DNA from 4 places in the Bradyrhizobium sp. USDA 4504 genome. Region 3 is predicted to be linked to each of the others. Evidence: predicted binding sites of a transcription regulator. Region 3 holds the regulator's gene; each other region holds the start of a gene.
The links. The regulator PhoB, encoded in region 3, activates phosphate uptake and scavenging genes when phosphate is short. The targets are predictions, from matches to a motif close to TGTCATNNANCTGTCAT.

Region 1 (7,424 bases), 5.6 Mb from region 3:
GCCTCCGGCGGCAACGCGCTGCACGAGATCCGCTTCGGCCTGCTGCCGCAGGTGCTGCCCGTGATCGCCGGGCAGCTGCTCTACTTCATCGAGTCGAATACCCGTTCGGCCACCATCATCGGCATCGTCGGCGCCGGCGGCATTGGGTTGCAGCTCGCCGAGCAGATCCGTGTGCTGGAATGGCAGAAGGTATCGTTCCTGATCCTGATGATCCTAATCGCGGTCGCGGCGATCGACTTCATCTCCAGCAAGCTGCGCTTTGCCATCATCGGCCAGCGTGCCGTGGTGTAGAACCTTGCCTCGCCCTGCTCTTGCGGGGCGCCTCGAGTTTGTACCGCACTATGCGCTGCGACCGTGAAGATGCGCGAGGGAGCGCCAGGCGTGATGCGTGAGCGTTTCAAGGCGCCGTACGGTATCGACGCGAGCGATTGCGTCGTCCGCGATCGTCGTTCCATCCGCCACTGAGTCGAGCGTGGCCTTGCGGTGGTCTCTCCGCACTTCGCCGAGTGCTTTCGCGCAGTGTTCCAGATGCGCAAGGGCCTGCTCGGTCGATGTCCCGGCTGTGGCGAGTGCCTTCCCTGGGAGGTGCGACCGCGTCGGCGCTGTTCTCGGCTTGATCTTTCTGGCGGAATCGGAAGCGTCGGGCACGACAGCGACTTCAGCGGCGAGCGATGCCGCGCTACGCATGGCCTCCACGCAGATTTCCACCGCGCGCATGTCCTGGGAGCCGCTGGGGAGCCGACCGAGTTCGATTTCCTCGCCGAAGGTTTCGGCCAGGCGAGACGCGTGGTCAAGTGCATGTACCGTGCTGGTGAGCCGCCGCTGCTCATTCTGCGATTCAGGAGGTCCACTTACTTCTGACATGAACTCCTGCGCCTGGCGCAGGGCAGAGGCAGCTTCCCCCGCTGGCACTGTGTTCTGTCTCGCCGGGACGGAGGCGTCCTGACTCGCTGTTGACAGTGCTGTCGCCAATGATCCGCACATCGCTTCAAGCGCGCGCGCGACCGTGCGTCGCACTGCCTCGACGGTTGCGATCGGGGTCGCGAGCGCTGCCGGATCGAGGCACCTGGTCAGCGGTGAGCCTCGTTCGGGCAGGATGCGCTCGACGAACCGGGTAAAGCCATTGATCACAGGCAGCAGCACCAGGACGCCGATGACGTTGTAGGCGGTGTGATAGGCTGCAAGCAGCGTTACACCACCAATGCTGTCTGAGGCGCGGACCAGAAGGGGAATGGTCACGGGGAAGAGCACCAGCGCAATAGCCGCCGCAATCAGCTTGAACAGGATGTACGCCAAGGCCAATCGCTTGGCGGTGCTGCTCGCGCCGATTGCCGCCATGGCGGAACTGGTCGCCGTTCCGATGTTCTGCCCAATGATCAGTGCGCATGCCTGGTCTAGGCCGATGGCTCCAGCATAGTGTGCCGAGAGCGTCACCGCGATAGCCGCGGTCGACGATTGCATCACGGCGGTCATCACCAGTCCGACGACGGCCAGCGCCAGCACCCCGTACAAGCCGGCCCACCAGGTGGCGCCGAGAACGGCCGGCAAGTCCGCCGGGTGCAACCGTTCGGCTAGTCCTCCCATGCCCTGCTGCAGGGTCGTCAGCGCGAACAGCACCAGCGCGAACCCCGCAAGGGCTGCTCCCGCTGCGGATACACGGCCACCGCCCAACAGCTTGATCAATGCGCCGACGAAAATCATCGGGAGCGCCGCGGCCGTGAGGGAGACGCGAACGCCGATCAGCGCAACGAGCCAGCCGGTTCCCGTGGTTCCGACGTTCGCACCGAACACCAGGGCCAGCCCTTGTGGAAAGGTCAGCACGCCCGCGCTTACCAGACCGATGGTGGTCATCGTCGTGGCGCTGGACGATTGCACGATCAAGGTCACGATGGCGCCCCACAGCGCCCCGGATAGCGGGGTCGCTGCTGCCTTGCTCAGGACTGTCCGCAATTTGGATCCGGCGAGTCCCTTGAGGCCGGCGGTCATGACGCTCATGCCAAGCAGGAACAAACCAACTCCACCGAGGACCGAGATCGCCGTCGACATGCGTGCTCTCTTCGCAGTGCACCGACAATTGAACCAATCAACCTAAAGCAGCGGCGCCCTGAAGTCAGCACGGGATGAGGATTTGTCATCCGGCCGATCCCGCGACGGCTTTTTGGTCGCACGGGTCGAACTCAGAAGGGCGCGGCACACAGGCTTGCGGCGAGTCCTTGTTCGAGACACATGCGACAATGTCGCTTACTCAATTGCACCGAGCGCTAAAAACATCTCGGGATTGTGAAGCTGCCTGCATGATTGCGCGGCAAGAGACTTTCGGGTCTATGCTAAGTTTCGGCCGTGCATCACGCGCGGAATAGGGGCAGCACTTCGAGCCATCAGGGAGTGTTCAATGTCAGATCTCGTTGCGATCGTGTACCCATCCGAAGTCAAAGCAGAGGAAGTTCGGCAAAAAATACTCAAGCTTCAGAGCGAGTACCTGATCACGATCAGCGATGCCGTGATCGCAGTCAAAACCGGGGACGCTGTAAAGCTCAATCAGCTCGTGAACACCACCATGACCGGCGCCGCCAGTGGCAGCTTCTGGGGACTGCTCTTGGGGATGGTATTCCTGAATCCCCTTCTCGGCGTGGCGCTCGGAGCCGGCGCAGGCGCTTTGAGCGGTGCGCTGACCGATTTCGGGATCAGAGACCAGTTCATGAAGGATCTCGCGTCGAAGGTGAAATCGGGAGATGCCGTTCTGTTCCTGCTGATCAAGTCCATGACCTCAGACAAGGTTCTCAATGCGATCAAGGATGCGGGAGGGATCGTCCTGACGACCTCGCTCGATGAAAAGAAGGAGCAGCACCTTCGCGACGCGCTCGCAGCCGCAACTCAGGCCAAGGCTGCCTAGTCGCCGATCTTGTGGCGGCCTAATACGCTGCGGACTTGCGTGGGGATCAGTGCGCAACAGCATCGGTCCTTGGGCGGATCGCCAGCGATGAGGTTGGCTGCGGCGTTCGGCTCCGCGGTCGCTTCCCTTCCGCGCAGCCAGGAGCCGGGAGAAAATCATGCGCAAATTGTTTCTATGGGGCCTAGCACTTGGGATTGCTTCGGTGGCGATTACGGCGACCAGCGGTCGTTCGCAGGCCGGCCTTATTGCGCCGCTGGGTCTGCGCCAGGCCGCCGACGAGCTTCGTCTCGCGGAAACTGTCCAATTCACCTGGAGGGGCCACCGCTACTGTTGGTACAGCAGGGGATGGCGCGGCGGCGGTTGGTATCGGTGTGGTTTTGGTTCAAGGCGCGGCATGGGTTGGGGTGGTCCGGCGGGATGGCACGGATGGCGCCGGCCAGGCCACCGCCCGGTCACTCGGCCTCCGAGACCTGGGCGGCCAGGAATCCAGCGTCCGCAACCACTCCCGCAACCGCTTCCCGGCAGGAGCTGATGGCCGCTTTGTCTATCGTTCGCCGGCCGCGACGTGGCCGCACGCCAGTCGGAGCCCGCCATGTCCTTGAAGGAGCCGCAAACACGCGCGGGCCAAGTGCGCGATACCGTGCTGGTCGATCTCGCGCTGGAGGGCAGTGGATCGTACCGCGCTTTTACCTGGGGTGCTCGATCGGCTCATGGATGAGCCGTGGTTGCGCAGCGAGGCAATATCGGGCACCTGACGACGACCAACGTTCATACTGGCCTGGGCGTGTGTAACAAGACATCGGGCCTTGCAGGGCTCGACCGTTTAGTTCGGATTACAAAGGGGATTGTCAGCCGTTCTCGACCAGAAACTCCACGCGCTCGGCGGCGAAGCGCGAGCGCTTGGTCACCAGCGGCTGGTCCAGCATGTCGACGTCGGTGGCGTCGACCACCAGCACCGGCCGTCCCAGCGGCAGGTCGAGTCGCGCGGCGTCGGTCGCATCGACGATCGCCGCGGTGATCCGGGTCGAGGCGCGGTGGTAGTCCTTGACGCCGTAATGCCCGAGCAGCTTCGTCATCGAGCGGACGTTGGCGAACACGCTGCCGGCATCGGGAAACCGCTCGGTCGACAGCCAGGTGGTGGAGACGCAGATCGGCGTCCGGTCGGCGAGCCGCACCGCTTCGATCCGGATCAGCGGCGCACCGATCTTCAGGCCGAGCTCGCGCGCGATCTCGCGGTTGGCGACATCGCTGCTCGCATCGATCAGCTGGCCGCGCGGCTCGTGGCCGCCGGCGCCGACGATCTCGGAAAATCGCGTGCGTGAGCGCAAGGGATAGGCGAGGCGCTGGGCTTCGACATAGGTGCCGCTACCGCGTTCCGCGCGCACCAGGCCGCGCTCGGCCAATGCGGCGAGCGCCCGCCGCACGGTGTGCCGGTTGACCCGGTACGTCTCGGCGATCTCCATCTCGCCGGGCAGCTTTTCGCCGGCGGCGAAGCGACCGTCAGCGATGCCGCGCTCGATGCCGTCGGCGACCTGCCGCCACAAGGCGACGCCGGAACTTTCCTGCATGCTCATGGCGCGGTGATACCAGAAATCTTTGGTTTGTCACGAAACAGTCATGGCGCTCCGCTATCAAGTTGTCTAGTATCATAGACAACTTGATGCAGGCAAGGTTGCCCAAAGGTTTGCCCATGAGTTCGACCATGAGTTCGACCGGACCAAACAGCAAACAGGCCCAGCGCAAGGCCGCGATGACGGTGCTGGCGCACGCCGCCGCTACGGACATCGCAGGCAGGCTGGCCGCGATCGCGGTGCCCGCGCATGAGAACCTGCGCGAGCCGGAAAACGGCCTTGTGATGCTGCGCGGGCGGATCGGCGGCGACGGTGCGCCATTCAATCTCGGCGAGGCGACGGTGTCGCGCGCGGCGGTGCGGCTTGCGACCGGCGAGGTCGGCTTCGGCTACACGCTCGGCCGCGACGCGCGGAAGGCGCAGATGATCGCGCTGTGCGACGCCATGGTGCAGTCGGCGGAGTTGTCCGGCGAGGTGGAGGCCAAGGTGATCGCGCCGCTGCGCGTCGCCATGAACGCCGAACGCGGCCGCAAAGCAGCGGAAACCGCGGCGACGCGGGTCGATTTCTACACGATGGTGCGCGGTGAGGGATGATGCAATGACGACGATTGCCGAAATGCCCGCGGGCTTTGCCGACAAGGTGCTGTCGGCGCAGTCGACTTTCCGTTCCGTGATGGATGCGATGGCGCGCCCGGGCAGCGTGCAGCGCGTCGCCGCTGATGTCGGAACACCGGCCGGCATGATGCGCGGCTCGGCCGCGATCGCGCTGACGCTGTTCGATCACGACACGCCGATCTGGCTCGACGCCGCGATGTCGGCGACGCCTGACGTCGCCCGCTGGCTGAAGTTCCATGCCAGCGCGCCGGTGATCACCGATTCCTCGATCGCGAGCTTCGCTTTGATCGGCGATGCCGCGAGCCTGCCGGCGCTCGATTGCTTCGCATTCGGCAGCAGCGAATATCCTGACCGGTCGACTACACTGATCCTGCAGGTCGACAGCCTGTCGCAGGGCCCGGCCTTCGAGCTGAAAGGACCCGGCATCGACGGCAGCGCCGTGCTGCAGGCGATGCTCAAGCCGCGCGACCTGTTCCAGCGGCTTGCGATCAACGAAGCCCTGTTCCCGCGCGGCATCGATGTCGTGCTGGTCCATGACGATGCCATTGTGGCGATCCCGCGCGCCACGCGGCTGATCGCAAGCGGAGTGTGAGCGATGTATGTAGCCGTCAAGGGAGGCGAGCGCGCCATCGAGAACGCCCATCGTCTGCTCGCGCATGAGCGGCGCGGCGACCGCGAGGTGCCCGAGGTGACGCTGGCACAGATTTCCGAGCAACTCGCGCTCGGCGTCGATCGCGTGATGACCGAAGGTTCGCTCTACGACCGCGAGCTCGCGGCGCTCGCGATCAAGCAGGCGCGCGGCGACATGATCGAGGCGATCTTCCTGGTCCGCGCCTTCCGTGCCACGCTGCCGCGCTTTGGCGCCACCGAGCCGGTCAACACCGGCGAGATGCAGGTGCGGCGGCGGATCTCCTCGACCTTCAAGGACGTTCCGGGCGGCCAGATCCTGGGGCCGACCTTCGACTACACCCATCGCCTGCTCGATCCGCAGCTCGCGGAAGGCTTTGTGCCGGAGCAGCCGGCGACCGCGGAGGCCTCGCAGGCCGCCACGCCGCGGGTGACCGACATTCTCGGCCGTGACGGTCTGATCGAATCCTCGCCGCAGGCAGATTGCGACACGCCGGTCGGCGACCTCACGCGCGAGCCGTTGAGCTTTCCGGCCGACCGCGATTTGCGGCTGCAGAATCTGGCGCGCGGCGATGAGGGCTTCCTGCTCGCGCTCGGCTACTCGACGCAGCGCGGCTACGGCCGCAATCACCCCTTCGCCGGCGAGATCCGCTTCGGCGAGGTCGAGGTCGAGTTCTTCGCCGAGGACGCGGGCTTTGCCGTGCCGCTCGGCTCGATCGAATTGACCGAGTGCCAGATGGTCAACCAGTTCAAGGGCTCGACGACCGAGGCGCCGTGCTTCACCCGCGGCTATGGCCTCGCCTTCGGGCAGAGCGAGCGCAAGACCATGTCGATGGCGCTGGTCGATCGCGCGCTGCGTGCGCGCGAGCTCGGCGAGGAGGCGGCGGCGCCAGCGCAGGACGAGGAGTTCGTGATGTCGCACTCCGACAATGTCCAGTCGACCGGCTTTGTCGAGCATCTCAAGCTGCCGCACTATGTCGACTTCCAGTCCGAGCTCGGCCTGTTGCGCAAGCTGCGGCAGGAGTTCGCGGAAGCCAACGAGGCCGTGGAAATGCAGGAGGCCGCGGAATGAACGCGCCGACGTACAATTTCGCCTATCTCGACGAGCAGACCAAGCGGATGATCCGCCGCGCGATCCTCAAGGCGATCGCGATCCCCGGCTATCAGGTGCCGTTTGCGAGCCGCGAGATGCCGATGCCCTATGGCTGGGGCACCGGCGGCGTGCAGGTGACCGCCGCGATCCTCGGTCCCGACGACGTGCTGAAGGTGATCGACCAGGGCTCGGACGACACCACCAACGCGATCTCGATCCGCAAATTCTTCGGCAAGACCGCGGGTGTCGCGACCACGACCTCGACCACGGACGCGACCGTGATCCAGACCCGGCACCGCATTCCCGAGGCGTCGCTGCATGCCGGACAGGTGCTGGTCTATCAGGTGCCGATCCCCGAGCCGCTGCGCTTCCTCGAGCCGCGCGAGACCGAGACGCGGCGCATGCACGCGCTCGCCGAATACGGGCTGATGCACGTCAAGCTCTACGAGGACATCGCGCGCTTCGGCCATATCGCGACCGCCTACGCCTATCCGGTGAAGGTGAACGCACGCTACGTGATGGACCCGTCGCCGACGCCGAAATTCGACAATCCGAAGATGGACAATTGCGCGGCGCTGCAACTGTTCGGCGCCGGCCGCGAGAAGCGCATCTACGCGATCCCGCCC
Region 2 (7,424 bases), 580 kb from region 3:
GGATCAGCTCCCGGTCAGCGAGAACGACGATATCGTGGTGGAGATGCTGCCGTCGTCGACGCCTGCCACGACCACCAATCTGCGCGACAAGCGCGGCGTGCTGGAATGGGCGTTCGAGGCCAAGGCCGGTGATATCAGGGACATCAATTTCGCCTGGCGAATGCGCTGGCCCAAGGACAAGGGCGTCGTGATGGTGCCGGCGGGCTAGAGCCCGTGCCGGGGCTCTAGCGTTGTTGCTTGACGCGTTTTCTTCACACGAACCGGAACCCACTTCGCTTGAAAACGCTTTGAGGACCTGCGTCATCTGCCGATGACAACCCTCCCGATCTCGGGCATCACTTTGCCAAAGGCAACAAAGCCTGAGATCGGGAGGATCCATGAGCTACCAGCACATCATCGTCGATGATCCGCGTCCGCGCGTCCGCCGCATCACGCTGAACCGACCCGAGAAGCGCAACGCGCTGAACAATCGCCTGCGCGGCGAGATCTTCGAGGTGCTGGAGCAGGCCGACCGCGATCCCGAAATTTCGATCTCGATCCTGCGCGGCGCCGGACCCTGCTTCTCGGCGGGCTACGATCTCTCCGCCGACAACCGCGTCGACCAGCCCTATCATTCGGCATCCGGCCCCGGCCAGTGGTCGCGCCATGTCGTCGAGGGCTGGTTCTCGATCTGGGATCTCGCAAAGCCCGTGATCGCGCAGGTGCACGGCTATTGCCTCGCCGGTGGCACCGAGCTCGCGACCGCCTGCGACGTGGTTTATGTCGCCGACGACGCCCAGATCGGCTATCCGCCGGTGCGGCTGATGAGCCCGCCCGACATGCAGTATCACCCGTGGCTGGTCGGCATGCGACGCGCGATGGAATTGATGCTGACGGGCGACGCGATGTCCGGCCGCGAGGCCGCCGAATGGGGCTATGCGACCCGGTCGTTTCCGCTCACCGAACTGGAGGCGAAGACGCTGGATTTCGCCGAGCGCGCGGCGAAGGTGCCGATCGAGCTTCAGCAGCTCAACAAGCGTAGCGTCCACCGCGCGATGGAAATCATGGGTGCCCGCGCCGCGATGCGGGCCGGCACCGAGATCCAGGCGCTGGCCTTCACCACCGAGGCCAGCAAGGCCTACATGGCAGGCTTCCGACGCGACGGCGGCAGCGTGAAGGCCCAGCTCGACCAGCGCGACACGACGTTCGGAGATTACCGGACGAAGAAGGAGTGACGATCACGCAAGCCGCGCGCTGAGCTGTATCACCGTCACCCTGAGGAGGCCGCAAAGCGGCCGTCTCGAAGGGCGGCAGCCCGGCTCTCCGCGCGGCTGCATCGGGGGCCGTGCATCCTTCGAGGCTCACCCAGCGGCGCAATTGCGCCGCAAGGCTCGCACCTCCAGCGACAAAGGCGTAGCCTTTGCGCGGGGAGGACGGAATGGCTGTCGTGCCGGGATGAGCATCACGCTATCCGCATATTCGCTGTCATGCCCCGCCTTGAGCGGGGCATCCAGTACGCCGCGGCCCATCCACTAAGTTCGGACGTCTCTGCAATACCGGGTCGCCCGGCCGAGCCGGGCAACGACACGCGTGTGATCGGCGAAAGCAGCCCTTCACTTCGCCTTCAGGAACTCGCCGACCTCGAGCAGCACGAACTCGTCGTCATCGGCCTTGTTCGGGTCGCGGCTGGAGGAGAACGGCAGGTTGTTGTCGTTGCCGACGATGATGTGGGTCTCGTCGACCCGGTCGACATTCTCGATGGTGAAGAACGGGAAGGTGTAGACGCCGTCGTTGAGCGGCTTGCGCGCCTTCTTGTTCGGATCGCGGATCTTCATCAGGTCGATATAGGCGATCTTGCGCACCGGCTTGCCGACATTGGCATCGGACAGCTCGATCTTGTAGACGCGCTTGAACTTGGCGAGGTCAGGAAAACAGTTCTCGCCGCGCTGGCCTTGCGGGCAGGCCTTGTCGGCGGTGCCTTCGCCATTGTCGCGCTCGATCACGAGGCCCTGGGCCGGATCGATCATGTTGAAGTCGCCGATCGCATTGCCGTTCTGCTCGAACGCATATTGCCAGTAGCGTCCAGTGAACTTCTCCGCCGCGACGTCGAATTCCAGGATGCGCGAGGCTTCCTTGCCGTCGACCTTCTCCCAATCCTTCTTGTCGGCATCCCACAGCGGCCCCTCGAGCAGGCCGTAAAGGAACTTGCCGTCCTTGGAGGAAGCAAAACCTTCATAGCCCTTGGAGCGGCGCAGGTTGACGTTGGTGTAGCTGGCGCCGGGCGCGCCGGGCGACTGCACCGCCCAGTGATCCGGCGAGCGCACCGGCTTGCCGTCGGCGACGGTCTCGAACACGGCGAGGATCTTGCCGGTCTTGTCGGCCTTGAGGATGTAGGGCCCGAATTCATCGCCGATCCAGAAAATGTCGTTGATGATCTGGAAGCCTTCGGTGTCGAAATCGGCACCGGTCAAATAGCGCTTGGCGGTGTCCTCGTGGACGATGCGGAACGGCACCTTCCTGTCGGGATCGTGCAGGAACACGGTCTCCTGACGCTCGATCTTGCCGCTCGCCCAGTCGATCTTGTGCCGGTTCAGGTACAGCATCGAGTCTGCCGAGTTGTAGCGCGAGCCCATGCCGTTGTCGGTGATCACCCAGAACGAGCCGTCGGGCATCACCTTGATGCCGGAATGGCCCTGCAGCGGCTGGCCTTTGAACGGCAGCGACACGCCGGTCGGCCGCTCGTACGATTTGCCCATCACGGTGCCGATGGCGTCGACGCGCTTGCCGGTGGTGTATTTGCCCGAGGTCTTCAGATCATCAGGGGCGTCGGCGGGCGCGTCGATGAAGCTCTCCGCCGGCATCACGGCGTGTCCCGCCAGCGTCGCCGGGAATTCGCCCTCACCCTGCGCGAATGCCGATGTGGCGAGCAGGATCGAGGCGACGGAGCAGAGCAGGGACAGGCGCATGGTTGATCTCCCAAAGGATAAACGATGCGGTGTTCTCCGAGCCGCCTGTTACAGCCGGCTGACAGTTTTGTGAACCGCGGATGTTGCGGCGGGATAAGGCTTGCGGCGTTACGTCGCCTTGCCCGCCGGCTGCATCGTCTGCGGCAGCAGGAACGGCACGCCACCTCCGGTATAGGCGATCGCAGCGTCGATCTCGAAGATCTCGCGCAGCGTCTCGGCCTTCATCGCCGCCGTACGGTCGCCGTCGACGGCAAGCCGGCCGCGGTGCAGCAGCAGGATGCGGTCGGCGAACCGCATCGCGAGGTTGAGGTCGTGCAGGATCGCGATCACCGCGGTGCCGCGGGCGGCGCGCCGCCGGGCCGTTTCGACCAGGTCGATCTGGTGCCGCAGATCGAGGCTCGAGGTCGGCTCGTCCAGCAGCAACAGTCCCGGTCCATGCAGCGCTTCGCCGCAGGCGAGCTGCACCAGCACGCGGGCGAAATGCGCCCGCTGCTGCTCGCCGCCCGACAGCGTCGGCAATTGCCTGAAACGGAAACGCGCGAGCCCGACCTCGTCGAGCGCCGCCTCGACCAGCGCGCGCGCCACCGCGCGCGGGCTTTCGCCGGCGCCCATGCTGACGATTTCCTCGACGGTGAACGGGAAGGTGACGTTGACGTGCTGCGACAGCATCGCGCGGTGCTGCGCCAGCGCGCGCGGGCCGTAAACCTGCAGGTCGCGCTGCCTCAGCCTGATCGCTCCGCGCGACGGGCGCAGGTCGCCCGACAGCATCCGCAGCAGGGTCGATTTGCCGGCGCCGTTGGGACCGACGATCGCGACCATCTCGCCGGCACCGATCTGCAGCGACACCGCATCGACCAGCGTCGCGCCGCCGACCGTCATCGATACCGACTGTGCTTCGAGCAGGGCCGTCATAGCGACACCAGCCCGCGCTGCCGCAGCAGCATAGCGAGGAAGAACGGCGCGCCGATCGCTGCCGTCAGGATGCCGATCGGCATTTCCGCGGGTGCCACGATGGTGCGCGCCACGGTGTCGGCGCCGACCAGGAGGATGGCGCCGAGCAGCGCGGAGGCCGGCAGCAGCAGCCGATGCGCGGGCCCGATCACCAGCCGCAACAGATGCGGCACCACGATGCCGACGAAACCGACCACGCCGCAGACCGAGACCGCGACCCCGGTCATCGCCGACACCAGCACGATCGAGATCCGCTTCAGCCGTTCGACGTCGACGCCGCTGTGGAACGCCTCCGCCTCGCCGAGCACCAGCACGTCGAGCCCGCGCGAGATCGAGAGGCAGGCGACCAGCGCGACCGCCAGCACCGGCGCCAGCGCCGTGAGCTTGCTCCAGGTCGCACCGCTGAGCGAGCCGAGCAGCCAGAAGGTGATGTCGCGAAGCTGGCGATCGTCGGCGACGAACACCAGAAGGCCGATGCCGGCATTGGCGATCGCGGCGATCGCAAGCCCGGCCAGCAGGAAGATCGCGATCGATGTCCGGCCGCCGCGGCTGGCGATGCCGTAAAGCACGACGGTCGTGATCAGCGAGCCGGCAAAGGCCGCGATCGGCAGCAGCTGGTGTTGCAGGAAGCGCAGGCTTTCGCCGAGATGGCTGTCGGTGAACACGATCGCGGCCGCCGCGGCAAACGCGCCGCCGGAGGAGACGCCGACCAGCGCGGGGTCGGCAAGGGGATTGCGGAACAGGCCCTGCATGATCGAGCCTGATACGGCAAGGAGGCCGCCGACCATCGCCGCCGCCGCGATCCGCGGGATGCGGATCGACCACACCACGAGCTGGTCGCGTGCGAGCAGCGGGTTGGCGACACGATCAGCCCAAAGCCCAAGCGCCGCCGGAAGCCGAGCCATTGGAATGCCGGCAGCCCCGACCGTCAGGGCGACGAGGGCGGTGCCTGCGAGCGCCGCAAGCAGGCAGAGCAGGGTGAGTGTCGCGGCCGGCCGCAGCGACATGCCGGCGCGCCGTCGTTTCGCACGCCGGCGGCGTTCGGCCAGCACGCTCATTGCCGGCAATTCGCGGTCAGCGCTGCCGGCTTGAAGTAGTCGGCCTCCGGCGCCAGCGCCGGATAAAGCTTGACCGAGAGGTCGCGTGCCGCGGCCGCGGTGCGCGGTCCGAAGCCGAGCAGATAAAGGCCTTCCATCGAGATGAAGGCCTTGTTGGCCGCGACCGGCGTCAGCGCGAAGGCCGGATGCGCGAACACGGCATCCGACGTCAGCGAATCCTTGCCGCGATCGATCGACAGCACGACATCCGGTTTCGCCGCCACGATGGCCTCGTCATTGACCGGCTTGTAGCCGTCGTAACCATCGATGGCGTTGACGCCGCCGGCAAGCCGGATGATCTCGTCCGCCGCGGTCTTGTGGCCCGCCGCCATCGCCCGGCCGTTCAACAGCGACATCACGAACATCACGCGCACCGGCTTCGTTACCTTGGCACGCAGCGCGCGCAGTTGCGCGAGATCGCTCTCCACCGCCGTGGTCAGGCAGGCGGCGCGCGGATCGGCGCCCATGGCGTGGCCCACCAGTCTGATCTTCTCGACCAGCCCGGCCTCCGAGAACGTCTCCGGCACCAGCACCAGCGGCACCTTGGCCGCCTCGAGCACGTCCATGGTCTCCTTCGGCCCTGAGCCCTGCACCGCGAGCACCAGCGACGGGTGCAGGCCAAGCACGCCCTCCGGCGACAGCTGACGCATGTAGCCGACGTCGGGCTTCTCGCGCAGCGCAGCCGGCGGGTAGAGGCTGGTCGCATCGACGCCGGCGATGCGGTCCTCGAAGCCGAGGGCGTAGAGGATCTCGGTGATCGCGCCGCCGATCGAGACGATCCGCGACGGATTGTCGATCACGACGTCGCGGTCGCGCGCGTCATGCACGGTGATGCCCTCGGCCGTCACGGCTTCGATCGGCAGCAGGCAGGAGAAGGCGAGCAAAGCGAGCGTGCGACAAATTGTCATCGGGGCCGTCACTTGGTCAGGATCAGCTTGTTCTGCGAGGTCAGCCGCAACCGGTAATGTTCTTCGCCGTGCGTGATGATGATCTCGCGCTCCGCAGCGAACAGGTCGCGGCTGTCGAGACGATTACCGCGCATGATCAGCGTTTTGGCCGCGCCGGATGCAGGCTCGGTCTGCTTTCCGGCTGCGTCGATATTGTCTTCGGAAGCTGCGGACATATTGTGGTGCTGCGCCTGCGAAAATTTTCAAATGGTGTTTGCTTGTATAAGCGGACGAAGGCGCATTCCAACGGCGGCACTTTACAATCGATATAAACAGCGCTGCCGCATTCTTGACCGTTTTGTTGCCGGCTCGTAACCAATCCTCACGCGATGCAGGCGGGTGACTTGCATCGCGATGTAGCCAGCAAGCCGCTCGTCGGAGCGCACGCCAGCCAAACCAGAAAAGCGATGATCAGGCTGGGGCTAGAATGGCTGATGGGGCTAGGGTTTCGCGCGCCCTGATTTTGGGCGCGTCGGTGTTTTCATTTGCGGCAGCACTGCCGGAACGCGGTTTCGCGCAGACCGCCGATCCGTCGGCTGCGCATCCTTCTACCGAGCGGCTGAAGCAGGCCAAGCGGAAGCCGAAGCCGGCGGCCGAAGCTCAGGCGGCGTCGGCGGCGATGAATGCGCGCGCGCAGATCGGCGCGGTGCCGGTGCAATCGCTCGACACCATCACGGCGGTGGCCTCCAAGACCGAGGAGCGCGCGATCGATGCGCTGGCGCCGGTCAGCTCCGTCACGCTGGAGAAGATCCAGGGCCTGCAGCCGAACCGGCTCTCCGATATTTTCTATAACGTGCCCGGCGTCTCGGTTCAGGAGCGCGGCGACGATCCGGCAACCGTCATCAACATCCGCGGCTTGCAGGATTTCGGCCGTGTCGCTGTTGTCGTTGACGGCGCGCGGCAGAACTATCAGCGCACCGGCCACAACGCCAACGGCTCGTTCTTCCTCGATCCCGAATTGATCGGCGGCGTCGACGTGGTGCGCGGCCCGACCGCGAACATCTACGGCTCCGGCGCGATCGGCGGCGTGGTCTCATTCCGCACCAAGGACATCGACGACGTAGTGCGTCCCGGTGAGCGCTGGGGTGTCGACATGTCGGGGTCCTACGGCACCAACAAGGACCGCGGCATGGGCTCCGTGTTCGGCGGTGTACGCGTCGATCCGAATGTCGATGTGTTCGGCGGCGCGGTTTATCGCACCCAGGGCAATTACAAGGACGGCGCGGGCACCGAGATCGGTAACACCGGCAACGATATCGCGGCCGGCCTGATGAAGGTGACGTTCCGCCCGGCCGAAGGCCACGAGTTCAAGATCGGCGGCATCTTCCAGGACTACCAATACAATATCGGTCAGCCGAACCGCGGCCCGACCACGGCGGCGGCACCGCTCGCCGCGATCGCGGGCTCCTCGGTCTATGCCTCCGACGCCAAGAACTACACGGGCACCTTGAGCTGGCGATATTCCAAGCCCGACGACATGCTGT
Region 3 (7,424 bases):
CATCGGCGGGCCGAAGCCCTCGAGATATTTCGCCGAGCCGGTCGCCGCCAGCGTGCCCAGCGTGCGGCCGTGGAAGGCGCCCTCGAAGGTGATGATGCGGTAGCGCTCGCCATGGCCCTTGGAGAAGTGATAGTGGCGGACCAGCTTGATCACGCCCTCCATCGCTTCCGCGCCGGAATTGCAGAAGAACACGAAGTCGGCAAAGCTCTGCTCGCACAGCCGCGCGGCAAGCACCTCGCCGTCCGGGCTCTTGAACAGGTTCGACATGTGCCAGAGCTTGGTCGCCTGTTCCTGCAGCGCCTTGACGAGATGCGGATGCGCGTGCCCGAGCGCGTTGACCGCGACGCCCGAGGTGAAATCGAGATAGCGGTCGCCGTTGGTTGCGATCAGCCAGGCGCCCTCACCGCGCTCGAAACCGAGATCGACCCTGGCGAAGACGGGGAGCAGATGCGACGTGGCAGCGTTGGTCATGACGATCACTGACGGTTTTTAAGCCGACAATTGCCGCGCGCCTTGACGCCAGCGCAGCAACGGCCAGCTTCGGAAAACAAAACGGCCGCCTTTGCGGGCGGCACGTGGCGGGCATTCTATGCTGCGGTCGGTAAGTGTCAATCGCCACGAAGTGGCCTTCCTGCAATGCGAAACGAGCGCAATCCGGAGCATTCCGGTGCGGTGGAAAAGCCTCATCGCGATGCTTAACTGTGTGGGAACATGTGGACGCACGACCGCGGACTCTTGCGCCAGAGTCACGCCATATTGTAGCGTTTGGCCTGTCGGGTACGACATCTCGTGCGGCGGTACTGGACCCTCTAAGTAGCCTTTGTGTCTCGCGTAAACGTTCGGGCGCAACACCGTGCCCGGCGAGGGCTAAGGGATTCTGGCCGCAGGGATATTTGTCCAGATTGGCTCGCAGCGCCGCTCCAATGATTGGCCGGCGCTACGCGAAGGGAAGAATGCGATGACTGTATTGACCTGGTCCGACGATCGCGTCGAGCAGCTGAAGAAGCTCTGGGAGTCCGGCCTGTCGGCCAGCCAGATCGCGGCGGAACTTGGCAATGTGACGCGAAACGCCGTGATCGGCAAAGTGCATCGGCTCGGCCTCTCCGGCCGCGCCAAGGCACCCTCCACGGCCGCGCCGCGGCAGCGCAAGGCCCGCCCCGCCCAGCACATGATGCGGGTGGCGCGCCCGGTCTCGCGCGGCAACACCGCGCTGGCGCACGCCTTCGAGGCCGAGATGGAGCCCGATCCGATCTCCTACGACAATGTGGTGCCGATGAGCCAGCGGCTGTCGCTGCTCGAGCTCAACGAGGCCACCTGTCACTGGCCGGTCGGCGATCCCTCGAGCCCGGAATTCTTCTTCTGCGGCGGCAAAGCGCTCGGCGGCCTGCCCTATTGCGCGCATCACTCGCGCGTCGCCTACCAGCCCGCCGCCGATCGCCGCCGGCCGTCGGCGAAACCGCAGATCAAGTGAGCACTCGGGAAAACGACGGAAGACCTCAAAGACAAATCCCCGCGAAAGCGGGGATTTTTTTGTGTGACCCAGCCCGGCTATATCACCAGCGTCGTCCCGGCGCAGGCCGGGACCCATAACCACGAATGGGTGTTGTTAGAAAGCCGTCTGGCCGCGTGCCGATTGCGCTGGCCGCAGCGTATGGGTCCCGGGTTTCGCCGGGACGACGCCGTGTTGCGGTTTATGAATGCCGCATGGCCGTTACGGCTGCGGCTCGGCCTTGGCAAAGCGGTCGTCGAGCGCGTAGCCGGCGCCGCGCACAGTGCGGATCGGATCCTGCTCGCGGCCCGGATTGAGCAGCTTGCGCAGGCGGCCGATATGCACGTCGACGGTGCGCTCATCGATGTAGATGTCGCGGCCCCAGACGCTGTCGAGCAATTGCTCGCGGCTGAACACGCGGCCGGGATGCTCAAGGAAGAATTCGAGCAGGCGATACTCGGTCGGCCCGAGATCGATCGGACGGCCCGAGCGCGCCACGCGGCGCTTCTCGCGGTCGAGCTCGATGTCGCCGTAGGTCAGCACGGTCGCAAGCCGCTCCGGGCTGGCGCGGCGCAACAGGCCCTTCACCCGCGCCAGCAGCTCCGGCACCGAGAACGGCTTGACGATGTAATCGTCCGCGCCGGTGGCAAGCCCGCGCACGCGCTCGCTTTCCTCGCCGCGCGCGGTCAGCATGATGATCGGAAGCTGCTTGGTCTCGGGCCGCGCCCGCAGGCGGCGGCACAGTTCGATGCCGGACAGGCCCGGCAGCATCCAGTCCAGCACCACGAGGTCGGGAACGCGCTCCTTCAGCCTTGTATCCGCATCGTCGCCGCGCCCCACCGTCTCGACATCGTAGCCTTCCGCATCGAGATTGTAGCGCAACAGCGTCGTCAGCGCTTCCTCGTCTTCGACTACCAGAATGCGTGCGCTCATCGGTTTAAGTTCTTTCTCTGTGGTGATCCGTTGCCCAGACGCAAACCGAAACGCTTACTTCCTTGAGCATAGTCCCCGCGGAAACGATTTGTCGCGAGGATCATCCAGTTTCGCTCTTGCCGGTTCCGTGCTTGCCGATCATGCCTCAGTTGCCCGGCACCGTGGTGGCAAAAGTGGTCATGTCGCCCTTCGGGCGCTTGTCGGTGATCTGCTGGCCCTCGATCATGTAGAACACGGTCTCGGCGATATTGGTGGCGTGATCGCCGATCCGCTCGATGTTCTTGGCGCAGAACATCAGATGGATGCAGAACGAGATGTTGCGCGGATCTTCCATCATGTAGGTGAGCAGTTCGCGGAACAGCGAGGTGCAGATCGCATCGACCTCCTCGTCGCCCTTCCAGACGTTCATCGCCGCCGGCAGGTCGTGCGCGGCATAGGCGTCGAGCACCGACTTGACCTGCGACAGCACGAGGTCGGTCATGTGCTCGAGGCCGCGGATCAGCTTCAGCGGCTGGAAATCGCTCTCCAGCGCCGCGACGCGCTTGCCCATGTTCTTGGCGAGGTCGCCGATCCGCTCGAGGTCGGTGGCGACGCGCATCGCGCTGACGATCTCACGCAGATCGATCGCCATCGGCTGGCGGCGGGCGATCGTCAGCACCGCCCGCTCTTCGATGTTGCGCTGCAGATTGTCGATCTCGATGTCGGCGGCGACCACGCGCTTGCCGAGCGCGACGTCGCGACGGATCAGCGCGTCGACCGACTCGGTAATCATCCGTTCGACCAGGCCGCCCATCTCGGCGACCAGGCGAGTCAACTCCTGCAGGTCGCTGTCGAATGCCTTGGCGGTATGTTCAGAAGCCATCGCTTGTCTCCCTCAACCATGATCCCGGGGATCATGGTTTCGTGTCCTGAATTTTAGCATGACCTGATCGGAAAACCGGTTTCCACTTTTCCGGATCATGCGCCGGTCAACCGAACCGGCCGGTGATGTAGTCCTGGGTGCGCCGATCGCTCGGTGAGGTGAATATCTTGTTGGTGTCGTCGAACTCGATCAGCTCGCCGAGATACATGAAGGCGGTCTTATCGGAGACGCGCGCCGCCTGCTGCATGTTGTGGGTGACGATCGCGATCGTGTAGTCCTCGGAGAGCTCCTGGATCAGCTCCTCGACCTTGGCGGTCGAGATCGGGTCGAGCGCCGAGCACGGCTCGTCGAACAGGATCACCTCGGGACGCACCGCCACGGTGCGCGCGATGCACAGGCGCTGCTGCTGGCCGCCGGAGAGCGACAGGCCGGAGGCGTTCAGCTTGTCCTTGACCTCGTTCCACAGCGCGCCGCCGCGCAGCGCCTTCTCGACCCGGTCGTCCATCTCGGACTTCGAGATCTTCTCATAGAGGCGGATGCCGAAGGCGATGTTCTCGTAGATCGTCATCGGGAACGGCGTCGGCTTCTGGAACACCATGCCGACCCGCGCGCGCAGCAAGTTGAGGTCGAGCTTGGGGTCGAGAATGTTGGTCTGGTCCAGCATCAGCTGGCCGACCGCGCGCTGACCCGGATACAGGTCGTACATCCGGTTGAAAATGCGCAGCAGGGTCGACTTGCCGCAGCCGGACGGGCCGATGAACGCCGTGACGCGGTTGGTGCCGAGCGCCAGGTTGATGTTCTTCAGCGCGTGGTGCTCGCCGTAATAGAAGTTGAGGTTGCGCACCGTGACTTTCGGCGGCGCTTCCGGCAGCGGAACCTGGGGAATGTGGCCTGCGGCAGTCGTGGAGACGGAAAGCTCGGTCATTTTGCGGCCCTTTCGGCACCAAGGATACGCGCGCCGATATTCAACGCGAGCACGGTGAATGTGATGAGCAGCGCGCCGCTCCACGCCAGCTCTTTCCAGTAGGCGTAGGGGCTCTGCACGAAGTTGTTGATGGTCACTGGCAGGTTGGCCATCGTCTTGGTCAGATCCAGGCTGAAGAACTGGTTCGACAGCGCGGTGAACAGCAGCGGCGCGGTCTCGCCGGCGACGCGGGCGGTCGCCAGCAGCACACCGGTGATCAGACCCGATCGCGCGGCACGATAAGCGATCCGCTTGATCACCAGCGAACGCGGCAGGCCGAGCGCGGAGGCGGCCTCGCGCAGCGGATTGGGCACCAAGAGCAGCATGTCCTCGGTGGTGCGCAGCACGACCGGGATCACGATCACCGCGAGCGCAAGGCTGCCTGCGATCGCCGAGAAGCCGCGCATCGGCACCACCACCGCACCATAGATGAACAGGCCGATGATGATCGAGGGCGCGCTGAGCAGGATGTCGTTGATGAAGCGGATCACCGAGGTCAGCTTGTCGTGCTTGCCGTATTCGGCGAGGTAGGTGCCGGCGAACAGGCCAAGCGGCGCGCCGATGCCGACGCCGATCACGGTCATGATGACCGAGCCGACGATGGCGTTGAGCAAGCCGCCTTCGGTCGAGCCGGGCGGCGGCGTGTTCTGGGTGAACAGCTGCACGCTGAGGCCGGCAAGGCCGTTATAGAGCAGCGTGATCAGGATCAGCGCCAGCCAGGTAACGCCGAACAGCGCCGCGCCGACACAGAGTGCGCGGATGACGATGTCGCTGCGGCGGCGGGATTTGTAGATCGGGTTCATGGCGTTACTTCCCCGCCTTCTTTTCAAGCCGCATCAGCATCAGCCGCGCGCCGGCGAGCACGAAGAAGGTCAGCACGAACAACAGCAGGCCGAGCAGGATCAGGCCGGACTGGTGCAGGCCGTCGCTCTCGGCGAATTCGCTGGCGATCGCCGCCGAGATCGTGGTGCCCGGCGCGAAGATCGACGACGAGATCCGGAACGAGTTGCCGATGATGAAGGTCACCGCCATGGTCTCGCCGAGGGCGCGGCCGAGCGCCAGCATGATGCCGCCGATCACGCCGACGCGGGTGTAGGGGATCACGACGCTGCGGACGACTTCCCAGGTGGTGCAGCCCATGCCGTAGGCGGCCTCTTTCAGCACCGGCGGCACGGTCTTGAACACGTCGACCGAGATCGCGGTGATGAAGGGCAGCACCATGATCGCAAGGATCAGCGCGGCGTTGAACAGGCTGAGATAGGACGGCGGGCCTGCGAACACCGCGCCCAGCACCGGGACGCCCTCGAAGATCCGGATCATGAAGGGCTGGAACGTGTTGGCCAGGAACGGGCCGAGCACGAAGAAGCCCCACATGCCGTAGATGATCGAGGGGATGCCGGCGAGCAGCTCGATCGCGATGCCGATCGGGCGGCGCAGCATTTGCGGGCAGAGCTCGGTGAGGAACACGGCGATGCCGATGCCGACCGGAATGGCGATCAGCATCGCGATGACCGAGGTGATCAGGGTGCCGTAGATCGGGCCGAGCGCGCCGAGCACCGGCGGATCGGCCGAGGGTGCCCAGCGCTGCGTCCAGAGGAAGGCGATGCCGTATTCCTTCATCGCCGGCCAGGCGCCGACGATCAGCGACAGGATGATGCCGCCGAGGATCAACAGAACCGAAATCGCCGAGATGCGGGTGATCCAATAGAAGGTGAGGTCACCGAGCTTGAAGGCGCTGAGGGCCTTGGCGCGATCGTAAGGTCCCGCGGCTTCCATCACATCGCTCTGAACAGCCATGTCTGCCACGCCAATCCCCTCTTTAGTATGCAAAAGCCACGCAAACCGCTACGCCCCGAAGCGATCTTCACTGACGCATTTGGCCGGGCGCCGTCGTTCCAGCCACGCCCCTTGAGGCGCGAACCCCGGCCTCGATCCCGCGCTTGTTGCCGCAGTGATGGAGACCGGGTCTTGGTCGCTCGACCTGTGCCGCGATCGAGTCGGCACAGGCCCTGTCGCAGCGTCGGACTTAGCTCTTGATGTCCGACGACCAGGTCTTCTCGATCAGCTTGACGACCGAGTCCGGCATCGGGATGTAGTCGAGCTCTTCGGCCGCCTTGTCGCCCTTCTCGAAGGCGTACTTGAAGAACTTGAGCGCTTCCTGCGAGGCCGCCTTGTCGGTCGAGTCCTTGTGCATCAGGATGAAGGTCGCCGCGGTGATCGGCCAGGAGGCTTCGCCCGGCTGGTCGGTCAGGATCACGTAGTAGCCGGGAGCCTTGGCCCAGTCGGCATTCGAGGCGGCAGCCTGGAAGGCAGCCATGGTCGGCTGCACGGTCTTGCCGGCCTTGTTGACCAGCCCGGTGTAGGTCAGCTTGTTCTGCTTGGCGTAGGCATACTCGACATAGCCGATAGCGTTCTTGGTCTGGCTGATGTTGCCGGCAACGCCTTCGTTGCCCTTGGCGCCGACGCCGACCGGCCATTCGACCGCGGTGCCGGAACCGACCTTGGACTTCCAGTCGGCGTTCGACTTGGAGAGATAGTCGGTGAAGTTGAAGGTGGTGCCCGAACCGTCCGAACGGCGCACGACGGTGATGGCATCGCCCGGCAGGGTCAGCTTCGGATTGAGCTTGGCGATCGCCGCGTCATTCCACTTGGTGATCTTGCCGAGATAGATGTCGCCGAGCACTTCGCCCGACAGGATCAGGTCACCCGGCTTGATGCCTTCGAGGTTCACGACCGGGACGATCGCGCCCATCACCATCGGCCACTGGACGAGGCCGTCCTTCTCGAGTTGCTCGTGCTTGAGCGGCGCGTCGGTGGCGCCGAAGGTCACGGTCTTGGCCTGGATCTGCTTGATGCCGGCGCCGGAGCCGATCGACTGGTAGTTCAGACCGTTGCCGGTCTCCTTCTTGTAGGCGTCAGCCCACTTCGAATAGATCGGGAACGGAAACGTCGCGCCCGCGCCGGTAATATCGGCAGCGAAGGCCGACGTCGAAGCGGCGATCACGCCGGCTGCGACGATTGCTTTGATGAAATTCATGGGTGGTCTCCATCCAGTGAGCGAAGCGCCGAATGCGCCCGATCGCGCTCACGCCGGTCCATCTAGGAGCGGTCGGTGCTGCTTTTACGAAGGTTGGATGACAGTTGGATGACAGTACTAAGCTTCTGAAAACGCTTAG
Region 4 (7,424 bases), 600 kb from region 3:
GCGATCCGTTGTCGCTTCGAACTTCGATGGAGCGATCAATGCGCGCGACGCGATCTGGCGGCGGCAGCCGCGGGGCCTCGATATGATGCCGATCGAGCCTCCCGAGATTCCGCCGACGACGCCGGGCACACCGAGCGAACCGCCGCCGGGAATTCCGCCCGGCAGTCCGCGCCCCGAGATTCCGGAGCCGGTGCGCGAACCCGGCGAGCCGCCGCGACCGGACGAGTTGCCCGGCAAGACACCTGACGAATCACCGGTGCGCGGACCGCCTGGACCGTCCGGCCCGCCGCCTGCGACAGATCGACTCGCCGCCGGTGAGTCGCCCTTGCGCCCAAGTTCCACGTCGATTGCAAATGTGTAGGCGCGTTTCTTCTGAACGCGCGGTGAACAACCACACACGCAACCCGTTATAATGTCGAAATAAACTTCGCCGATGATTCGTGGCTCGCCACAATCCGGCCTAACGGCTGGCGGTTCATCGTCCTGCCGAATTGTTCGGTTCTCACTTTGCTTTCCTGCCCAGACTTTCCGCCGGGGACTCCTAGACAATGACAAAGCTTCGTCTCGTGCTGCTTGCCACGACTGCGCTGACGGTGATGCAATTCGCCACCTCAGCGTCGCACGCCCAAACTTCGCCGCTGGTCGTCGCACAGGCGCAGAAGGAAGAAACCGGACCTGACGGAAAGCCGAAGGCGCGGCCGGCGCCGGGCGCGCCGGGTGCGCCGGGTGCTCCCGCACGTCCCGCACCGCCGGCCGCAGCACCGCATCCGCAGGCGCCACCTCCCGCCGCGGCACCCGCGCATCCCGCTCCGCCGGCCGCAGCACCCGCGAAGCCGACCCCGCCTCCAGCCCCTGCCCGGCCCGAGCCGCCCGCAGCTGCACCGGCAAAGCCGACGCCGCCTCCGGCAGCCGCACCGCATCCGGCACCGCCGCCGGCTCCCGCACGGCCCGAGCCGCCTGCCGCGCGCCCGACGACGCCTCCGCCGTCGGCTGCTCCCGCACATCCCACACCGCCGCCGCCCGCGGCCGCACCCGCGAAGCCATCGCCGTCACCGGCACGGCCGGAGCCGCCCGCAGCAGCGCCTGCGAAGCCGACCCCGCCACCGCCGGCGGCCGCCCCCGCACATCCGACGCCACCGCCGCCGGCCGCAGCACCGCAGCGACCCGGCACGCCGCCGCCCGGCGCAGGACCCGCGCACACACCGCCGACGCCGGCGCCCGGCGCCACGCCGAATGCCGCGCCCGCAGCACGTCCCGGCACCCCGCCCACGGCGGCAACGCCGACACCGACGCCCGCAACGCCGGGAGCTCCGACAACGGCGCCGGCCGAACGCCGTCCCGGCGATCGTCCGGGTGGCGAACGCGGTGAACGTCCTGGCGGCGCCAAGCAACCGCCGGGCACGCCGCCCGCGGCGACGTCAACGCCCGCGCCTTCGGCAACGACAACGCCTCCGGCAGCAGGGGCACGACCGGGCACGCCGCCCGCCGCGACAGCTCCCGGTGCGACACCGACGCCGACACCTCCGGCAGCCGGCGCACAGCCCGCGCGTCCAGGCACCCCGCCTGCCGCAACAACGCCTCCGGCACCCGGCGCGACGCCGACGCCACCGGCGCCAGGTCAGCAGGGACGTCCGGCGACACCGCCCGGAACGCCGGCGACCCCGGGCGCGGCAATGGGCGCGCCCGGCGCGACCCCGGCTCCGGGTCAGCCGGCAGCACGTCCGGGCGTCGCGCCCGGCGTATCGCCAGCCCAGGGCGCCGCGATGGGCGCGCCCGCGCCATCGGTCGTCCCCGGCTCGGCCGCCGCAACGCCGCCGCCCGGCCGCGCGCAATATGCGCCGCCGACGGTTGCGCCCGCCTTCCGCGCCGCGCCTGCCGTCGCAGCGCCGCTGCCGCCGCCACCGCGCCATGACAACATCAAGCCGCTCGCGATCGGTGCCGCCGTCGGTGCCGGCGTGGTCGCCGGCGCCATCATCGGCGGCAGCATCGCCGACCTGCACAGCCAGCGCCAGGAGGTGGTCGAAGGCGGCCGCACCATCTACACCGAGCCGGACCGCGTCATCATCCGCGATCCCGGCGGCCAGGCCTATGTGCGCGGCGACGACGTCTATCGCTTCCGCTATGGCGCGCGCGACATCCGCACCGAGACGATCGGCGGCGAGACGCGGACGGTCGTGGTTCGTCCCGACGGCAGCGAGATCATCACCGTGGTCGGCTCCGACGGCCAGATGTTGCGCCGAATCCGCAGGGATACTGGCGGCCGCGAGGTCGTCATCATCGACAACAGCTATCGCGATCCGCGCGCAGTCGGTGGTTTCTATGTCGACGCCCCGCCGCCCGTGGTCAACATTCCCTACGATCGCTACATCGTCGACGCGCAGGACGCGTCGCCCGACGTGATCTACGAGACCATGGAGGCACCGCCGGTGCAGCGGATCGAACGGCGCTACTCGCTGGACGAGATCCGCTACAGCCCCAATGTCCGCATGCAGATGCCGAGCATCGACGTCAACACGATCAACTTCGACTCCGGATCGTGGACCATCCCACCGGACCAGGCGGCGAGGCTGCAGGTGATCGCCGACGGCCTCAACCGAGCCATCCAGCGCAACCCGCGCGAGGTGTTCCTGATCGAGGGCCACACGGATGCGACCGGCAACGACACCGACAATCTGTCACTGTCGGACCGCCGTGCGCAATCCGCCGCCGAGCTCTTGACGCAGCAGTTCGGTGTGCCGGCTGAGAACCTGACCTCGCAGGGCTATGGCTCTCAATATCCGAAGGAGCAGACCGACGGACCGAGCCGCATCAACCGGCGCGTCACCGTCCGCCGCATCACCCCGCTGCTCAACGGCGGCACCGCCTCGGCCGCGCCGCCGCGCTGAGCCGGCGCGACATGACGGAATGGCCGGGAGCGATCCCGGCCATTTTTGTTTGCTCTCCTTCCCCCTGAAAGGGGAAGGTCGGGATGGGGGTCAGCCGCAGGTGACGGTGGCTGCGGAGAGAGCAGATCCCCACCCGCTTTGCTCTGGCGAGCAAAGCGACCTCCCCTTTTCAAGGGGAGGTTGGAGAAGCGTCGCCCCCGCAAGCGGGAGAGGTACAGCGGGCATGCTGATCGACCCAATCTCATCATTCGTTACTTCCCCTCGCCCAGTCCCAGCGCCTCGACCATCACGCGGAACACTTCGGTGTTGTCCATCGAGCCGTGGACGCGCTCGCTGCCCGGGCCCGTCGCGGTGAGAATGACGTCCTCGCCGGAATGCACGCTGGCGCCGATCATCGCCGGCAGATTGCCGAAGCGCAGCACGACGCCGGGGACATCCTTGTACTTGTCATTGGCCTTGAACGTGTCGGGCTGGTCGGCCTTCACGGTCGGCTCGTTCGGATCGTCGAGTTTCGGGCGGAACGTCTCGTAGTGATCTGGCAGGCTGGCGGAGAAGATTGCAAGCCGCCGGCTGACATCGACGCGTGACGGATAACCTTCGGCGTCCGGCGCCGGATAATTCGGGAACCCGGCTTTCTCGTAGACACCGACGCGCTCGCGCAGCGGCACGTTGGGTGTCGCCGCCATGTCGTCATTGATGGTGCCGACCAGGCTGTTCGGATGGTTGTGGTCGGCCACGACCAGGATCAGCGTGTCGTCGTTGCGCGCTTTCGCCCAGTCCTTTGCCAGCCGCACCGCATTGTCGAGCATGATGGTGTCGTAGACCGCGCGCTCCATGTCGAGCAGATGGGCGTATTTGTCGATCAGGCCGGACTCGACCATCAGGAAGAAACCGGCCTCGTGTTTCGACAGCACCGTGAGCGCGGCCTGGACCTGCTCGGTCAGGTCCGGCTGCTCGGGGAATTTCCTGACGCCGCCGCCCCTCAGGAACTTGCGGTCGAGCGCGCCGTCCATGTTGCCGGCGGCGAACAGGCCGAGCAGTTGGCGGGTGTCCGGTTTGGCCGCGAGCGTGGCGAGTTCGCCTGCGGTCGTCGCGACCGGATAGCCGGCGTCGCGGAAGCGCGCGAGATAGTCGACATCGTCCTTGCGTTTCGATCCGGACGCGGATTGCGGCAGGAAGTTCGCGGAGCCGCCGCCCATCAGCACGTCGGGCTTCGCGTCGAAATATTGCGCGACGATCGCGTCATAGGCGGCGCGGCGGCGGGTATGCGCAACCATCGCCGCCGGGGTCGCGTCCTCGACCTCGGTGTTGGTGACGATGCCGACGGCGAGGCCCGCCCGCCGCTTGGCAAGACTCGCGATGGTCTCGACCCTGGGATCGTCGAGCGGATCGGGCGTGCGATCGGCGTAGACGCCGAGCGCATTGACCGCGGCCTTGTGGCCGGTGGCGTAGGCGCTCGCGGCATTCGCCGAATCGGTGATGATCGAGTCCGAGCCGGCGGTCGCGACCAGCGCCATATGCGGCATGTCGTCGATCGCGAGCTTGCCGCGGCTCTTGCCCTTCGCGATTCCCTTGGAGAGGATTCGCGCGGCGACGCGATGCGACGGCGACATCCCGTCGCCGATGAACAGGATCACGTTCCTGGCCTTGCGTGCCCCGGTGTCGTAGACGGTCCAGCTCACGGTCCGGCTCTGCGTGCCGTCACTGACTTCGACGGCGACCTGCCCAGGCTTGACGAGCGAGACATCGCGCAGCAACAGCGCCGACTGCTCCCGGCCGGCCTCGTGCGCGGTGAATGTGCCGCCCTGGCCGAACACCGCGGCATAGTCCGCGCCGTTCAGCGTGACCTTGAGCTTTGCTTGATCGACCAATTCCGGAAGCTCGACCTTGAAGTCGAATTTGGCGCCGACGAGGATATCGGCGCGATCGATCGGATAGATCGTCTGGGCGAACGCCGGCGCTGCCGACAACACCAGCGTGACGGCCACGCCGGCAACTCCCTTGATCATGATCGATGCTCCGCCCTTGCGCATCATGCGCATCGGGGCGGAGGCTAGTGGCGGCGGATGACGGCGCAATGAGGCGGCGCCGGGGCGTATTGCCGCAAGGGCCGGCGCGATTTCAGCGCGCCATCTGCTGCGGATCGTAGAAGAAGCGCTCTTCGACGAGTTCATCGCCGCGCCAGGTCTGCCAGGCGACCTCCTCCATGCTGCGGACCCTGCCGTCCTTGCCGGTGAATTCGAAGCGCCAGCAGATCGCCGAATGATCGCCGTCAAGCAGGAGCGGCCCGAGCCGCGTGGTCTTGACGCCGGCGACCGCGGCCAGCACCGCCGCCTCGCGCGCCGCCAGCGCCTCGCGGCCGACCCGCCACTCGCCGTCGTTCTCCTGGGTGCGGGCATCGACTGAATAGAAGTTCCTGATCGCGCCGACATGGTCGTTGGACTCGACCGTGTCAGCGAAGGCTTGCAACGTCCTAAGCGAGGGCATCGAGCATTCTCCATTTACCGACTTATAGTCGGTATTTATCGACTGGTAGTCGGTAAGTCAATTGGCTTGCGTCTGGAACTGGGCTAGAGATGCGCCATGGCAACCCAGGCCGAACGGCGCGAGAAAACCAGAGCCGCCATCGTCAAGGCGGCGCGGCGCATTTTTGGCGAGCGCGGCTTCGCCGCTGCGACGATGGACGACATCGCCGCCGGCGCGCGTGTCGCCAAGGGCGCGGTCTATCATCACTTCGCGACCAAGGAGGCGGTGTTCGAGGCGGTGTTCGAGCAGGTGTCGATCGACCTTGTTGCCGATCTCGACCGCATCTCGCGCGCCGAGAACGATCCGCTGGCGGCGATGGCGGCGGGCACGCAGGGCTATTTCGCGGCGTGCTCGAAAGGCCCGACCGGCCAGATCATCTTGCGCGACGGCCCCGCCGTGCTCGGCTGGGAACGCTGGCGCGAGATCGACGCCAAGCATTTCGGCGGCAAGTTTCCGCGCGCGCTGGCCGCCGCGATGGATGCCGGCGTGATCGCCAAGCAGCCGATCGAGCCGCTGGCGCGGCTGCTGCTCGGCGCGGTGACGGAAGCCGCGGTTGCGGTCTCCGCGGGGCCGGATATCGGCAAGACCGGCACCGATTACGCGCGCGCGTTCCGCTCGCTGCTGGATGCGCTCAGGGTGAAGTAGGCAGGCCTCTCTCCCCACGTCGTCCCGGCGAAGGCCGGGAGGTGGATTCACATTCGAAGTGCAACACTTGAGCAAAGGACTCGGCAGGCGTGCGGTAGTCAAGGCATTTGCGCGGGGTGTTGTTGTAGGCGGCGATGAACTGGCGGAACTTGGCGGTCGAGAGGGTTAGAAGATCCGTCTTGCGGGGAATAAAGCGGCGCATCCTGCCGATGGCGTTCTCGATGCCACCCTTCTGCCAGGGGGCATGGGGATCGCAGAAGAAGGTCGCGATCGAGAGGCGGTGCAGCGCCAGGTGACCGGCGAACTCGGTGCCGTTGTCGAAGGTAACGCTCTGGCGCAGCTCTTGTGGAAGGGGCGCGAAGAAGCCCACGAGATGGCGGGCGACACCGCGCGCGACCTTGCTGGCAAGGCGGATGCCGAGCAGCAGCCGCGAGGTGCGTTCGTGCACGGTCAGCACGGCCTGACCGTATTTCGAGAACATCATCAGGTCGGCCTCCCAGTGTCCGGGCACGCTGCGGTCGGCCGCTTCGAGCGGCCGATTTGCCAAGGATACACGGCCTTCGATGAAGCTTGCGGGGCTGCCGCCCCGCTTGCCGCGGCAGCCGCGCTTGCTCTTGGCGCGCGGCAGATAGCGCCGCCAGTTGAAGTCCGTGGTGCGCCTGAGTTGGCGATAGATGAAGCGGTAGATGGTCTCGTGGGAGATCACCTTGCGCCCGTACTCGCGGGCCAGCCGGCCAGCGACCTGCTCGGGCGACCAGCCGCGGCGAAGGCGTTGCAACACCGCGCGGCGCAGGCCGGGCTCCCGTTCGAGGCGTCCGCCCGTCCAGCGCCGCGCTCGCATCTGGTGCTGGGCATAGCTCGGCTTGTAGCCGACCTGGCTCCCCCGATTGCGCCTCAGTTCCCGAGAGATCGTTGATGGCGAGCGATCCAGAGCTGCCGCGATTTGCCGGACCGAGCTGCCATTGGCCGATCGGCAGGCAATCTCGCATCGGTCGTCCAGAGAGAGCTGCTTGTAAGTCCGCCCCATGGCAACACCTCCTCAAGGAAGTGTTGCACTTCGTTTGTGAACTCAGGGGACCCATAACCACAGGGAGGAGTCGTGGAAGCGCGCTGGAGCACCAGCGTGCTTCATAACCATGGCCGGTGGTTATGGGTCCCGGGTCGCGCTTCGCTTGCCCGGGACGACAAGGCGAGAGGGTGCCGCCTCAGTCCTTGTCGTTCTCGAGCTGGAAGATCTGCGAGCCTTCGTCGCTCGAGATGAGGCCGGTCTTGTTGTACAGGCCGAGCTTGGCGCGGGTGTCAGCAATGTCGAGGTTGCGCATCGTCAGCTGGCCGATGCGGTCGGCCGGCGTGAAGGCGGCGTCCTCG

Region 1: the regulator PhoB is predicted to act here: its motif matches at 4,496-4,512, upstream of phnF (phosphonate metabolism transcriptional regulator PhnF).
Region 2: the regulator PhoB is predicted to act here: its motif matches at 2,993-3,009, upstream of ACVMB1_RS27795 (esterase-like activity of phytase family protein).
Region 4: the regulator PhoB is predicted to act here: its motif matches at 4,952-4,968, upstream of ACVMB1_RS33120 (alkaline phosphatase).

What each region holds. Positions count from the first base shown of each region.
Region 1 is NZ_JBSSGV010000001.1:827,304-834,727, forward strand. Features, by position in the region: gene phnE (phosphonate ABC transporter, permease protein PhnE) at 1-291, shown strand, start outside; gene ACVMB1_RS03515 (Na/Pi cotransporter family protein) at 340-2,046, opposite strand; gene ACVMB1_RS03520 (DUF1269 domain-containing protein) at 2,393-2,893, shown strand; partial or broken gene ACVMB1_RS03525 (patatin-like phospholipase family protein) at 3,486-3,645, shown strand; gene phnF (phosphonate metabolism transcriptional regulator PhnF) at 3,742-4,467, opposite strand; gene phnG (phosphonate C-P lyase system protein PhnG) at 4,596-5,057, shown strand; gene phnH (phosphonate C-P lyase system protein PhnH) at 5,062-5,670, shown strand; gene ACVMB1_RS03545 (carbon-phosphorus lyase complex subunit PhnI) at 5,674-6,777, shown strand; gene ACVMB1_RS03550 (alpha-D-ribose 1-methylphosphonate 5-phosphate C-P-lyase PhnJ) at 6,774-7,424, shown strand, end outside.
Region 2 is NZ_JBSSGV010000001.1:5,889,504-5,896,927, reverse strand. Features, by position in the region: gene ACVMB1_RS27805 (mucoidy inhibitor MuiA family protein) at 1-208, shown strand, start outside; gene ACVMB1_RS27800 (enoyl-CoA hydratase-related protein) at 378-1,214, shown strand; gene ACVMB1_RS27795 (esterase-like activity of phytase family protein) at 1,593-2,945, opposite strand; gene ACVMB1_RS27790 (heme ABC transporter ATP-binding protein) at 3,054-3,857, opposite strand; gene ACVMB1_RS27785 (FecCD family ABC transporter permease) at 3,854-4,954, opposite strand; gene ACVMB1_RS27780 (heme/hemin ABC transporter substrate-binding protein) at 4,951-5,901, opposite strand; gene ACVMB1_RS27775 (hemin uptake protein HemP) at 5,910-6,116, opposite strand; gene ACVMB1_RS27770 (TonB-dependent hemoglobin/transferrin/lactoferrin family receptor) at 6,368-7,424, shown strand, end outside.
Region 3 is NZ_JBSSGV010000001.1:6,466,059-6,473,482, forward strand. Features, by position in the region: gene ACVMB1_RS30410 (aspartate aminotransferase family protein) at 1-471, opposite strand, end outside; gene ACVMB1_RS30415 (GcrA family cell cycle regulator) at 959-1,471, shown strand; gene phoB (phosphate regulon transcriptional regulator PhoB) at 1,712-2,422, opposite strand; gene phoU (phosphate signaling complex protein PhoU) at 2,568-3,284, opposite strand; gene pstB (phosphate ABC transporter ATP-binding protein PstB) at 3,391-4,209, opposite strand; gene pstA (phosphate ABC transporter permease PstA) at 4,206-5,051, opposite strand; gene pstC (phosphate ABC transporter permease subunit PstC) at 5,056-6,045, opposite strand; gene pstS (phosphate ABC transporter substrate-binding protein PstS) at 6,275-7,285, opposite strand; gene ACVMB1_RS30450 (ATP-binding protein) at 7,421-7,424, opposite strand, start outside.
Region 4 is NZ_JBSSGV010000001.1:7,068,691-7,076,114, forward strand. Features, by position in the region: gene ACVMB1_RS33110 (hypothetical protein) at 86-361, shown strand; gene ACVMB1_RS33115 (OmpA family protein) at 549-2,885, shown strand; gene ACVMB1_RS33120 (alkaline phosphatase) at 3,137-4,894, opposite strand; gene ACVMB1_RS33125 (polyketide cyclase) at 5,007-5,372, opposite strand; gene ACVMB1_RS33130 (TetR/AcrR family transcriptional regulator) at 5,469-6,056, shown strand; gene ACVMB1_RS33135 (IS30 family transposase) at 6,043-7,083, opposite strand; gene argG (argininosuccinate synthase) at 7,262-7,424, opposite strand, start outside.